Regions from separate parts of the Colwellia sp. MB3u-4 genome, predicted to be linked through region 3. Evidence: predicted binding sites of a transcription regulator. Region 3 holds the regulator's gene; each other region holds the start of a gene.

Region 1 (3,290 bases), on a different contig from region 3:
TAACAAACCTAGCAATGCCGGTCATGGCACTCAGTAAACTGGCATCAGTGAACTGCTTAGGTGCTTGTGTCATACGGCTAATGAGTTCGCCATGACGACAGAGTACTTGCTCGCCTTGCACTAATTTTGGCAATAGTTGATTATTAAGCTTTTCGTCATTGTCTTGCGCTGCGTTGTCAGGCTTATTTTTTGCACGCTGAAATAACACCTTCCAACCTTGGGCGATCGGGGTTTTAGCATTAGCTAAGAATTTACCTCCCGCAATTAGCAGCTCAACCCGACACTGGTTATATTGGTATGGTGGATAAAACTGTGCTAAATATTGCCGAACAATAAGAAAATAAACTTGCTTTTCAAATGGGTTCAACGACAACTTGTTCGCTGATTTTTCGGTCGGAATAATGGCATGGTGAGCGGTTACTTTAGCATTATTCCAAGTTTTACTTTTTAACGCACTATTAGCACCTTGCGCAAACTTGCCATAGTCTTCATCTGCGCTGGCTAACATGGCAATAATGCCTTTAGCCTGAGCATGATGTTCAGTGGGTAAATAGCGACAATCAGAACGAGGGTAAGTCACCAGTTTATGCTTTTCATACAATGCCTGACAGACATCTAATACCAACTTGGCATTCAATGAATATATTTTTGCCGCGTCAATTTGCAGTGCGGATAAACTATAAGGCAATGCGGCTGCTTGCTTTTTCTGCTGCTCAATCACTGAGCTCACTTCAGCGGTTTTATGGTCAATACGACGAACAACATTTTCAGCTAAAGCACGATTAAGCACGCGGCCTTCTTCATCCATATGCGGTTGGCAGGCCTCGCTGGGTTGCCACTTTGCAATGAATTGCGCTTGGTTACTGGTTTGTAAGTGTGCGTGCACATCATAAAAGTCTTTCGCGACAAAATGGTCAATCTCTTGTTGGCGTCGCACAACTAAACCTAAAATTGGCGTTTGTACCCTGCCGACAGATAACACGCTATTAAAACCGGCTTTTTGCCCTTGTAAGGTATAAGCTCGCGTTAAGTTAATGCCGTAAAGCCAATCGGCTCTTGAGCGCGCTAAAGCAGAAATTGATAAGGGCATAAATAATTGGTTACTTTGTAAGTTAGCCAGCGATCTTTGCACTGCGGGTAAATTTAAGTCACTAATTAACAAACGCTTAGTATTTTGCTTCTTCTTTGCTGATACCTTGAAAAAATCAATAACCTCATCAACTAACAGTTGGCCTTCTCGGTCAGGGTCACCGGCATGAATAATTTCATCTGCTTGCTTAACCAGTTTTCGTAACACAGTAAGCTGTGACCGGGTTTGTGCTTTAGGTTTTAGTTGCCATTGCTGCGGCACAATCGGTAAATGGCCCATTTGCCACTTTTTAAATGCGGGATCGTAATCTTCAGGATTTGCTTGTTCAAGAATATGGCCAATACACCAACTTACTACGTCACCATTGGCCAGTGCGATATAGCCTTGATGATTCTTTTGAGGTTTTGGCAATGCGGCGGCAATTGCCCGACCTAAGCTTGGTTTTTCGGCGATATATAATTTCAAGATGAAGGCTTACCTGTAGAGCAAAGGCTCCTGATGTTTTAGATAGCCTAGCATTTAAAACTGTTTATTTATACAGCTAAGAAAAAGTTGCTGATTAATAACTTTCTGTAGCGCCCCTAACCAGCAGTCTCTGCTATTGCCAGTGCTTAGCCAGATAATTTTACCTAAGACCAACAATTAGTGACAACAGCGCCTAAAGTTTACCGCTAAATATTTTACTGTTAGTGAAGTTATGCTATTTTTAAGCTTAATAATCTTAATCTAGAGCAATAGTGCTAATGCCTGCCATTGATACCAACCAATGCCCTTTATGCCAACAAAATAATTTATGTGCGGTCAATGGTAATCAACCTTGTTGGTGCGTAAGTCGTGATGTTAAACGCGACTTATTGACACAAGTGCCTGCAGCCTTATCTGGAAAATCATGTATCTGTAAAAGCTGCATCGATAAATTCGACTTTAACAAGGTGATCAACAAGTCTTAAAAACATACCTAGGTATTTTTATATTATTTAACTTAAATTCTCACCTAATTACTTGCTTACATAAATGAATAAAAAGGAATTTTCGTGTCACATAAGCAAACAAAACAAGACACTATATTGAGCACCATAACAACACTATGAGGTGATGAGCTAACTTGGCGCTGGGAAGACAAACAATCCGCTTTACTCGCCGAATTTTCATGGGAAAAAAGAGCGCATATTAACTATTTTACGGCAGTTATTCAGTGAAGAATGGCATAAAAAGAATATGAAAAAAGCCCCTCAAGCGCTTAAAGATGAATTGGGTCAATTAATAAACCCCAATAACCCCCCAATAAAAACCAATTGATTTTTACTCAGCCAGCCTTTCAAGAGACACCCGCCCTTACTGTTATTTGGTGGCCTTGGAGTCATGGCTCAACCTATTCTATCGGCATTAACTATTAAACAGTCATTATGACGATGCCGCGCTAAAGCAGGGAAAAGTGAGCTTAATAAGCAAGACTTATCAAGGTATAACATCAGCATAATGACCTAAGTCGCTTGTGAGCAAAAATATCTTAGCTACAATTATGCTAGTTTAATTTAATTTTACAGGATGTTTCTATGCTCACGTTAACGCTACATTATGCCACTAACAGAAATCACTTAGGTCAACGTTGGACTCCCGACAGTTATGGACAAGATTTTAGTGCTGACCGACCTAATAACTTACGTTTTGGTCGAGTCACGGTTGAAGTTGGTGCTAATAAAGTAACCGACTACCTGAGTGATAAGGTCCATAACCGATCAGGTGATGGTGAAAGCCTATCAGGCTATATTGAAAAAAAATTACGGAAAAAAAGTCTTATCGCTGCTTTTGTAGAACCAAAAAACCTCACCACACCTCTGGCTTCCACTGTGGCTTTTAATGAGATCAAGAAACAAATGGATCTGAAACGTGATCTGGTGGTTTTTATTCATGGTTTTAATGTTGATTGGTTTGAAGCGGTCGCCTCTGCCATGGCATTAGAGTTAATGTTAAACCGCGTATCGCAAGATAATGATAAATTAAAGGATACCAGCGTGTTTCTTTTTACTTGGCCTTCAAACGGCGCTATGGTGAAAAATAAAGCTTATTTATCTGATCGTAACGATGCTAGAGACTCAAGCTTAGCAGTAGCGCGAGGCTTTCTTAAATTACGTGACTTTCTGATGACGCTCAGACCTAAACATAATGATCCAACGATAAATGAATGTGGTCAACAACT
Region 2 (3,290 bases), on a different contig from region 3:
GATACGATAACCTCTATCATCTTTAATGAAATAACGCGCCAATTGTGTGGGCGTTATATCCGCCTCAATGCTTGCTGGATAAAAGCCTTGCCGGGCAATATTGATAGCATCTTCATCAAGATCGGTCGCAAAAATTTGTAGTTTAAAACGCGCTTTAGGCCTAAGCTCATCTAAGACATCCATCATAGTCATGGCGAGTGAATAAGCCTCTTCACCGGTCGAGCAGGCGGTAACCCAAGCTCGAAGTTCTTTACCTTCAGGATAATTTTCTAATAGTGCTGGCAGCGAGCTTGACTTGAGTTGCGCCCAAACGTCTTTATCGCGAAAAAAATGGGTTACCCCAATTAACAGTTCTTTAAATAATAGGTCTTGTTCTTGTGGGTTCTCTCGCAGATAACGCGCATAAAGCGCTATATTTTCAAGTTGATGTAGGTCCATACGCCGTTCAATACGACGATAGATGGTATTTTTTTTGTACAGTGAGAAGTCGTTTCCTGTGCGTTCACGCAAGATAATAACGATTTGTTCCAATGTACTTTTTGATTTGATTTCTAACCTTGGTTCAATATCTTTTGGGGCAATACGAGGGCCATGTTTGAGCCCACTCAGTATATGTTCGGGTAATTCTTTAGCGGGGGCAACGATGTCGATTAATTCTGCATTAATGGCGCTTTGAGGCATAGAAGCAAATTTTGCAAATTCAGGCGACTGGGCCAGAGACAGTCCAGCATTTTGTTTGATGGCATGTAAACCTAGGGTGCCATCAGAACCCATGCCAGAAAGAATAACGGCCACAGCATGTTCGCGCTGATCACTGGCAAGCGATCGAAAGAAAAAATCAATCGGTAAGCGTAATCCGCAACTAAGCACGGGCTCAAACAAAAATAATGAGCCGTGCAAAATGGATAAATCTTTGTTGGGAGGAATTACATAAACACAATTTCCCTGTACTTTCATGTGGTTGCGAGCTTCTTTGACTATCATTTGCGTCGTACGTTGCAACAACTCAGCCATGATGCCTGTGCGAGAGGGATCTAAGTGCTGGATAACAACAAACGCCATATCGGAAGGCGTTTGTACCTGAGTAAAAAAGTCTTCCAATGCTTCTAAACCGCCCGCAGAAGCACCGATGCCGACAATATTGGATGGTTTTTTTAGAGCATTCAACCGACGGGAGTCACTGGCAGTACTTGGTTTTGTGATTTTTATTTTATTTTTCATTAAGGTATATTTATTTTTTGCTCCATTACATTATAGTAAACTAATATATTAAGTAGTGTGCAATAAATTTTGGAAAGTTTTTATAAAAAACCTCGTGTTTGTCCCCGTGTTTTGCTATGAGACCGACGTTAACACAATGCGCTAAAGAATAACGACATTTAAAATAGCCAGGTTAAAAGGGCGCAGTAAAGTTTCAGTCAAGTTGTGTTTGCTACTGAGTTATAAAATATTTTAAAGCAAAGTTAATATAGACAACGTTAATATAGACAAAGTGACAAGCGCCAGCTTTATTTTATCCATCAGAAAAACGGTATAAGCAGTTAACAAAAAGCTTCCTCAATTTTACGCCTCAACCTATACTGGTTAAATGTACAGTATAGGTTGTATTTTATGAAAGTTATTCCCATTTTTATTGAGGCGGGTATATCCGGCTTTGAATCACCTGCAGCTGAATATAAAGAACTCGGCTTATCGTTAGATCAACTCTTGATAGCACACCCCGATGCCACCTTTATCGGTTTGGCGCAAGGGCAGTCGATGCAAGAGGTTGGCATTTTTGATGGTGATTTATTGCTAGTGGATCGTAGCGAGCCAGTAAAAGATGGTGATGTTATTGTGGCGAATTACAATGGCTGTTTTACTTGTAAACTTATTGATAAAAAAAACGCTAGGCTATTATCTGCATCGTTCAAGCATCAACCGGTCAGCATTACACCTGAGGATGAATTTCAAATAGAGGGAGTCGTTACCCGTTCAATTCGTTTGCATCGACAGCTAAGGGAGTTAAGCGCATGTATGCGTTAGTTGATGCCGTATCTTTCTACGCGTCTTGTGAGAAGGTGTTTGACCCCTCAATCAGAAATCGGCCTGTGGTCGTACTAACAAACAACGATGGCTGTATATGTGCTGTGTGTCCAATTGGTCGGCGTTTAGGTATACCAAAATTTAAACCTTATTTTCAAATTAAACATTTTTTAGCCAAACACCATGTGGTTGTGCGCTCGTCTAACTATGAGCTATATGCCGATCTCAGTGACAAAATGATGAATGTTATTGGCCGTTTCTGCGATAACCAATATGTTTACTCGATTGACGAGTCTTTTCTACAATTTAAAAACTATAACCAAATTATTAATGATTGGCATAAATATGGCCATGAAATACGACGTGCGGTTTGGCAGGAAACGCGTTTGCCTGTGGGTGTTGGCTTTGGCTCAACGCCGACATTAGCGAAAGCCGCAAACCACGCAGCTAAAAAATTAGCGGGCTATAACGGTGTGGCAGTTGTGGATGATGTCACGTCACGTAAAGACATATTATCAAAAATGGCGGTTACTGACGTGTGGGGCATTGGTAGTCGATTAGGCAAGCGTTTAAACGTGTTGGGAATAAATTCCGCTTGGGATTTAGCCAACCAGTCACCTAAAATTATGCGCAGCCAATTTAGCGTTATGGTTGAACGAACGGTTAACGAGTTAAACGGTATAGTTTGTTTAAACTGGGATGAAGTTAAGCAGGCAAAAAAAGAAATATTTTCCACTAGAAGCTTTGGTCAACGGATAAATGAAGAACATCAATTAAAAGCGGCTTTAGTGAGCCACGGCGCCATTGTAGGTCGTAAACTAAGACAACAGCATTCGCGCGTAAAACGGCTGGTGATATCCGCTGCTAGCTCGCCTCATGATGATAATTATTACCACAAATCGATAATTTATGAATTTTTAGTGGCAACAGATAACACCCTAAGTATCGCGAACGCTATATCAGCCGTTTTTGATTGTGTTTATGCCGGCGGTGTTAACTTTTATCGTTGTGGGGTAGGAGCCATTGAGCTTGAAAATACTCAATTTCAACAAGGTGATTTGTTTTCGCTAAATGAAGAAGATCCAGAGCTAATGCGCTGTTATGACGGGATAAATAATCGTTACGGTAATGATACTTTGCAATTAGCCGCACAAGGTAAAATTGATAAGTGGCATATGCGACGTGAATTTCTTTCGCCAAGCTTTACGAGTAAGTGGCGAGATATACCTAAAATTAGCTGTTAAGGTTTATCTTGGTCATTTATC
Region 3 (3,290 bases):
AATTGTTGCAGTAAATCTTGGGTTCTATTTTCATGTAAATAGAAGTTTATTTTAGCTAGATTGCTGTTTAGTGCCGGCATAATATGCGGCAATATATATGGCGCTAACGTCGGTATTAAGCCTATATGTAAATCACCTGACAGTGGATCAAGTAGCGCTTTTGCCGCTTCTTCAAAGTTATTCGCGGCGTTAAGTACTTGCCGAGCTTGTTGTACTAACTTTTCTCCTGCGGGTGTTAGCATAACATTGCGCGGTTGGCGTTCAATTAAGGTTAGCTTAAGGCGTTGTTCTAGTTTTTGAATTTGACCACTTAGCGTTGGTTGACTAACAAAGCAAGCCTCAGCGGCATGGCCAAAATGCTTATATTCGGCAATGGCGGTTAGATATTCTAAATCACGAATTTTTATCATAGTTTAAATCTATTGATATAAGGTAGTTAATAGCTAAATTTATGTTAGCTTAAGGTACTGAGTTTAGCTAGCATATTGAAAAGCAAAGCCTGCACTGAAGCGTTAATACCCAGACTAAACCATGTTTGCAAAGGCTAAAACTTGCTAACGACGTGGTTAATTGAGGCGCTTATTGCATCACTGCATATTTAAGCCGTTGTTTAAAATGACTTAGGGTACTTTGAAATCTTGAAATCTTGAAGAGTTAAGAAGTTGAGGGAGATTGAAGCATTATAGCTTTGATCGCTCATAGGCCGGAATGTTAATAAAATTTTCATCACCTTTGGCAACCGCTTCTTTTAAGCTCGCTTTTCTATTTTGGCGAGACTCAATACTTTCACCAAATACCTGAAAGTGAGCTTGCGCGATAACATCGACAGCCTCTACATGAGATATAACGCCTAACGCTTTACCCGCATGGATAAAGCCTTCAACTCTGAATTTTTGCTTATCATCTTTTTTATGATTTTTTGCGAGGCTAAAAACTTTTAGTAATTGTGCTTGGCAACAATCTAAATATTCGTGTTTATTCATTATCTTCCATTCACCTTCTAAGGTTGATTTACCTATATACCTGCTGTTTAAGCAAGGTTAATAGTTATATTTATGGGTATTTTTAATGACCTTAATCGTGAAAGCCGCTTTACAACAATATGGATTGAGCACTTAATTTTTTGCTAACATCACTAATTGCAACTAAAGCCCAAACTAGCAAAGGCGACTGATTATTTTCTTGCGTTTATTTACAGCCTGTATACAATAACAGTAATACTGTGTAAAAATACAGGCTTGCTCTTAAGTAGCTTAAGGAACAACTATGCGCCCTTTAACACCCAGACAACAGCAGATTTTTGATCTGATCCGAGAAAAAATTTCTGATACAGGTATGCCACCAACACGTGCCGAAATTGCTACTTGTTTTGGTTTTAAGTCGGCCAATGCAGCAGAAGAACATTTAAAAGCGCTAGCGAAGAAAGGCTATATTGAAATGCTACCTGGCACATCGCGTGGTATTCGTCTTGCACAAGAGTTTATCGCTGAAGATGGTTTGCCACTTATTGGCCGTGTGGCAGCCGGTGAGCCTATTTTGGCACAAGAACATGTTGAGCAGCATTACAAAGTTGATGGCAATTTATTTCATCCTCCGGCTGATTATTTATTGCGTGTTAATGGCGAGAGCATGAAAGATATCGGCATTATGGATGGCGACTTGTTGGCCGTTCATCAAACAACCGACGTGCAAAATGGTCAAGTGATTGTTGCTCGTGTAGAAGACGATGTTACCGTTAAGCGTTTTAAACGTGAGGGCAATGTGGTTTATTTACATGCTGAAAATGAAGATTTTGCACCGATTAAGGTCGATTTAAAGTCTCAGCAATTTAATATCGAAGGCCTAGCCGTTGGTGTTATTCGCGCGGCTGATTGGATGTAGTTCACGTTTCATTTACTTCATAAATGCTAATACTTAGCTAAACTAGATTTTCCTACACTATTTTTTCCTAAATTATATTTCGCAGATTTAACTATCACTTGGTTTAATTCAAGGTGTTAAAATCTGCGTATTCCACATGCTTGATAACCATTTATCTACCTAATATGTAGCTAAATTTTTTTGGTTAGAGCTATCCTTCTGTTCGGCAATAAATACCGCTAATAGCTTGCTTTTTATACAGCAAATTTCTGTGTTGATTATTTATTATTCAGCATGAAAAACAGGCTTTGAACAAAACATGAACATTGCAGCCATCCTTTTAAAAATCTACTTATCGTCCGGTTTAGGGCTTTTACTCTATTGTATTTACTGGTTTTTATTTATCATGCTTTTGAAATTAAAAATTGACCCCTATCAAGTTTTAAGTAATTCTAGTCTGGAAAACGTACAAAAAAAACAATAGGGCGCAATTGACAACTGTTGATTAATGCGTCACTTAAATAATAATAAATGTATGCGCTAACTAGCCGGTTTTCATAATGAAAATACGTTATTTGGCCTAAATTAAAGGTGAAGGAGATGTCGTGTGAAAAGACGTAACCTAGGTTTGCTGTTGCTAGGGGGCTTGTTGTCTAGTTCAGTGTGGGCAGATATGTCGCTGAACCTAACCAAAGGTGTTACTGAGGTTAGTAGAGACGTATATGATTTACATATGCTGGTGCTGTATATCTGTACTGGTATTGGTATTGTGGTCTTTGGTGCAATGTTTTGGTCTATGGTGTTTCACCGTAAATCAAAAGGTTTCAAACCAGCAACCTTTCATGAAAGCACAAAAGTTGAAATTCTTTGGACGGCGATCCCTGTCGTTATTCTAATTGCTATGGCTTTTCCTGCCACTATTACGCTTATCGATATGGAAAATAACGATGATGCGGACTTAACCATTCAAGTAACGGGTTCTCAGTGGAAATGGCATTATAAATATTTTGATCAAGACCTTGAGTTTTATTCAGTGCTTTCTACCCCGCGTGAACAATACGAAAACCAAGATGGTACCTCAGCAGAAAAAGGTGAACATTACCTGTTAGAAGTTGATCGTCCTTTGGTTATTCCAACCAATAAAAAAGTGCGTTTTGTTATTACTTCTGATGATGTTATCCATGCTTGGTGGGTACCGGCATTTGCGGTAAAACAAGATGCTAACCCAGGCTTTATTAATGAAGCTTGGACCAAGGTAGATGAACCCGGTGTTTATCGTGGCCAATGTGCTGAGTTGTGTGGCAAAGACCACGGCTTTATGCCGATAGTGGTTGAAGTTAAGTCTGAAGCCGATTACGCCATTTGGCTTGATGAGCAAAAGCAAATGAAAGCCAATGCAGCAGCTGCTGAAGCGGCGTCGTTAAATGCTT

The links. Region 3 encodes LexA, which represses DNA repair genes until DNA is damaged. Its sites were predicted from a motif close to TACTGTATNNNNATACAGTA; they were not measured.
Region 1: H4J61_RS04930 (DNA topoisomerase III) is a predicted target of LexA. The motif match lies at 1,614-1,633, and genes of this name have one in related genera.
Region 2: H4J61_RS08225 (LexA family transcriptional regulator) is a predicted target of LexA. The motif match lies at 1,579-1,598, and genes of this name have one in related genera.

Annotation. Positions count from the first base shown of each region.
Region 1 is NZ_JACGVE010000070.1:5,451-8,740, reverse strand. Features, by position in the region: gene H4J61_RS04930 (DNA topoisomerase III) at 1-1,555, opposite strand, end outside; gene H4J61_RS04925 (cysteine-rich CWC family protein) at 1,834-2,040, shown strand; gene H4J61_RS04920 (alpha/beta hydrolase) at 2,647-3,290, shown strand, end outside.
Region 2 is NZ_JACGVE010000076.1:51,199-54,488, reverse strand. Features, by position in the region: gene H4J61_RS08230 (chemotaxis protein CheB) at 1-1,221, opposite strand, end outside; gene H4J61_RS08225 (LexA family transcriptional regulator) at 1,612-2,025, shown strand; gene H4J61_RS08220 (Y-family DNA polymerase) at 2,013-3,269, shown strand.
Region 3 is NZ_JACGVE010000074.1:142,035-145,324, reverse strand. Features, by position in the region: gene oxyR (DNA-binding transcriptional regulator OxyR) at 1-410, opposite strand, end outside; gene H4J61_RS06140 (hypothetical protein) at 681-983, opposite strand; gene lexA (transcriptional repressor LexA) at 1,267-1,881, shown strand; gene coxB (cytochrome c oxidase subunit II) at 2,468-3,290, shown strand, end outside.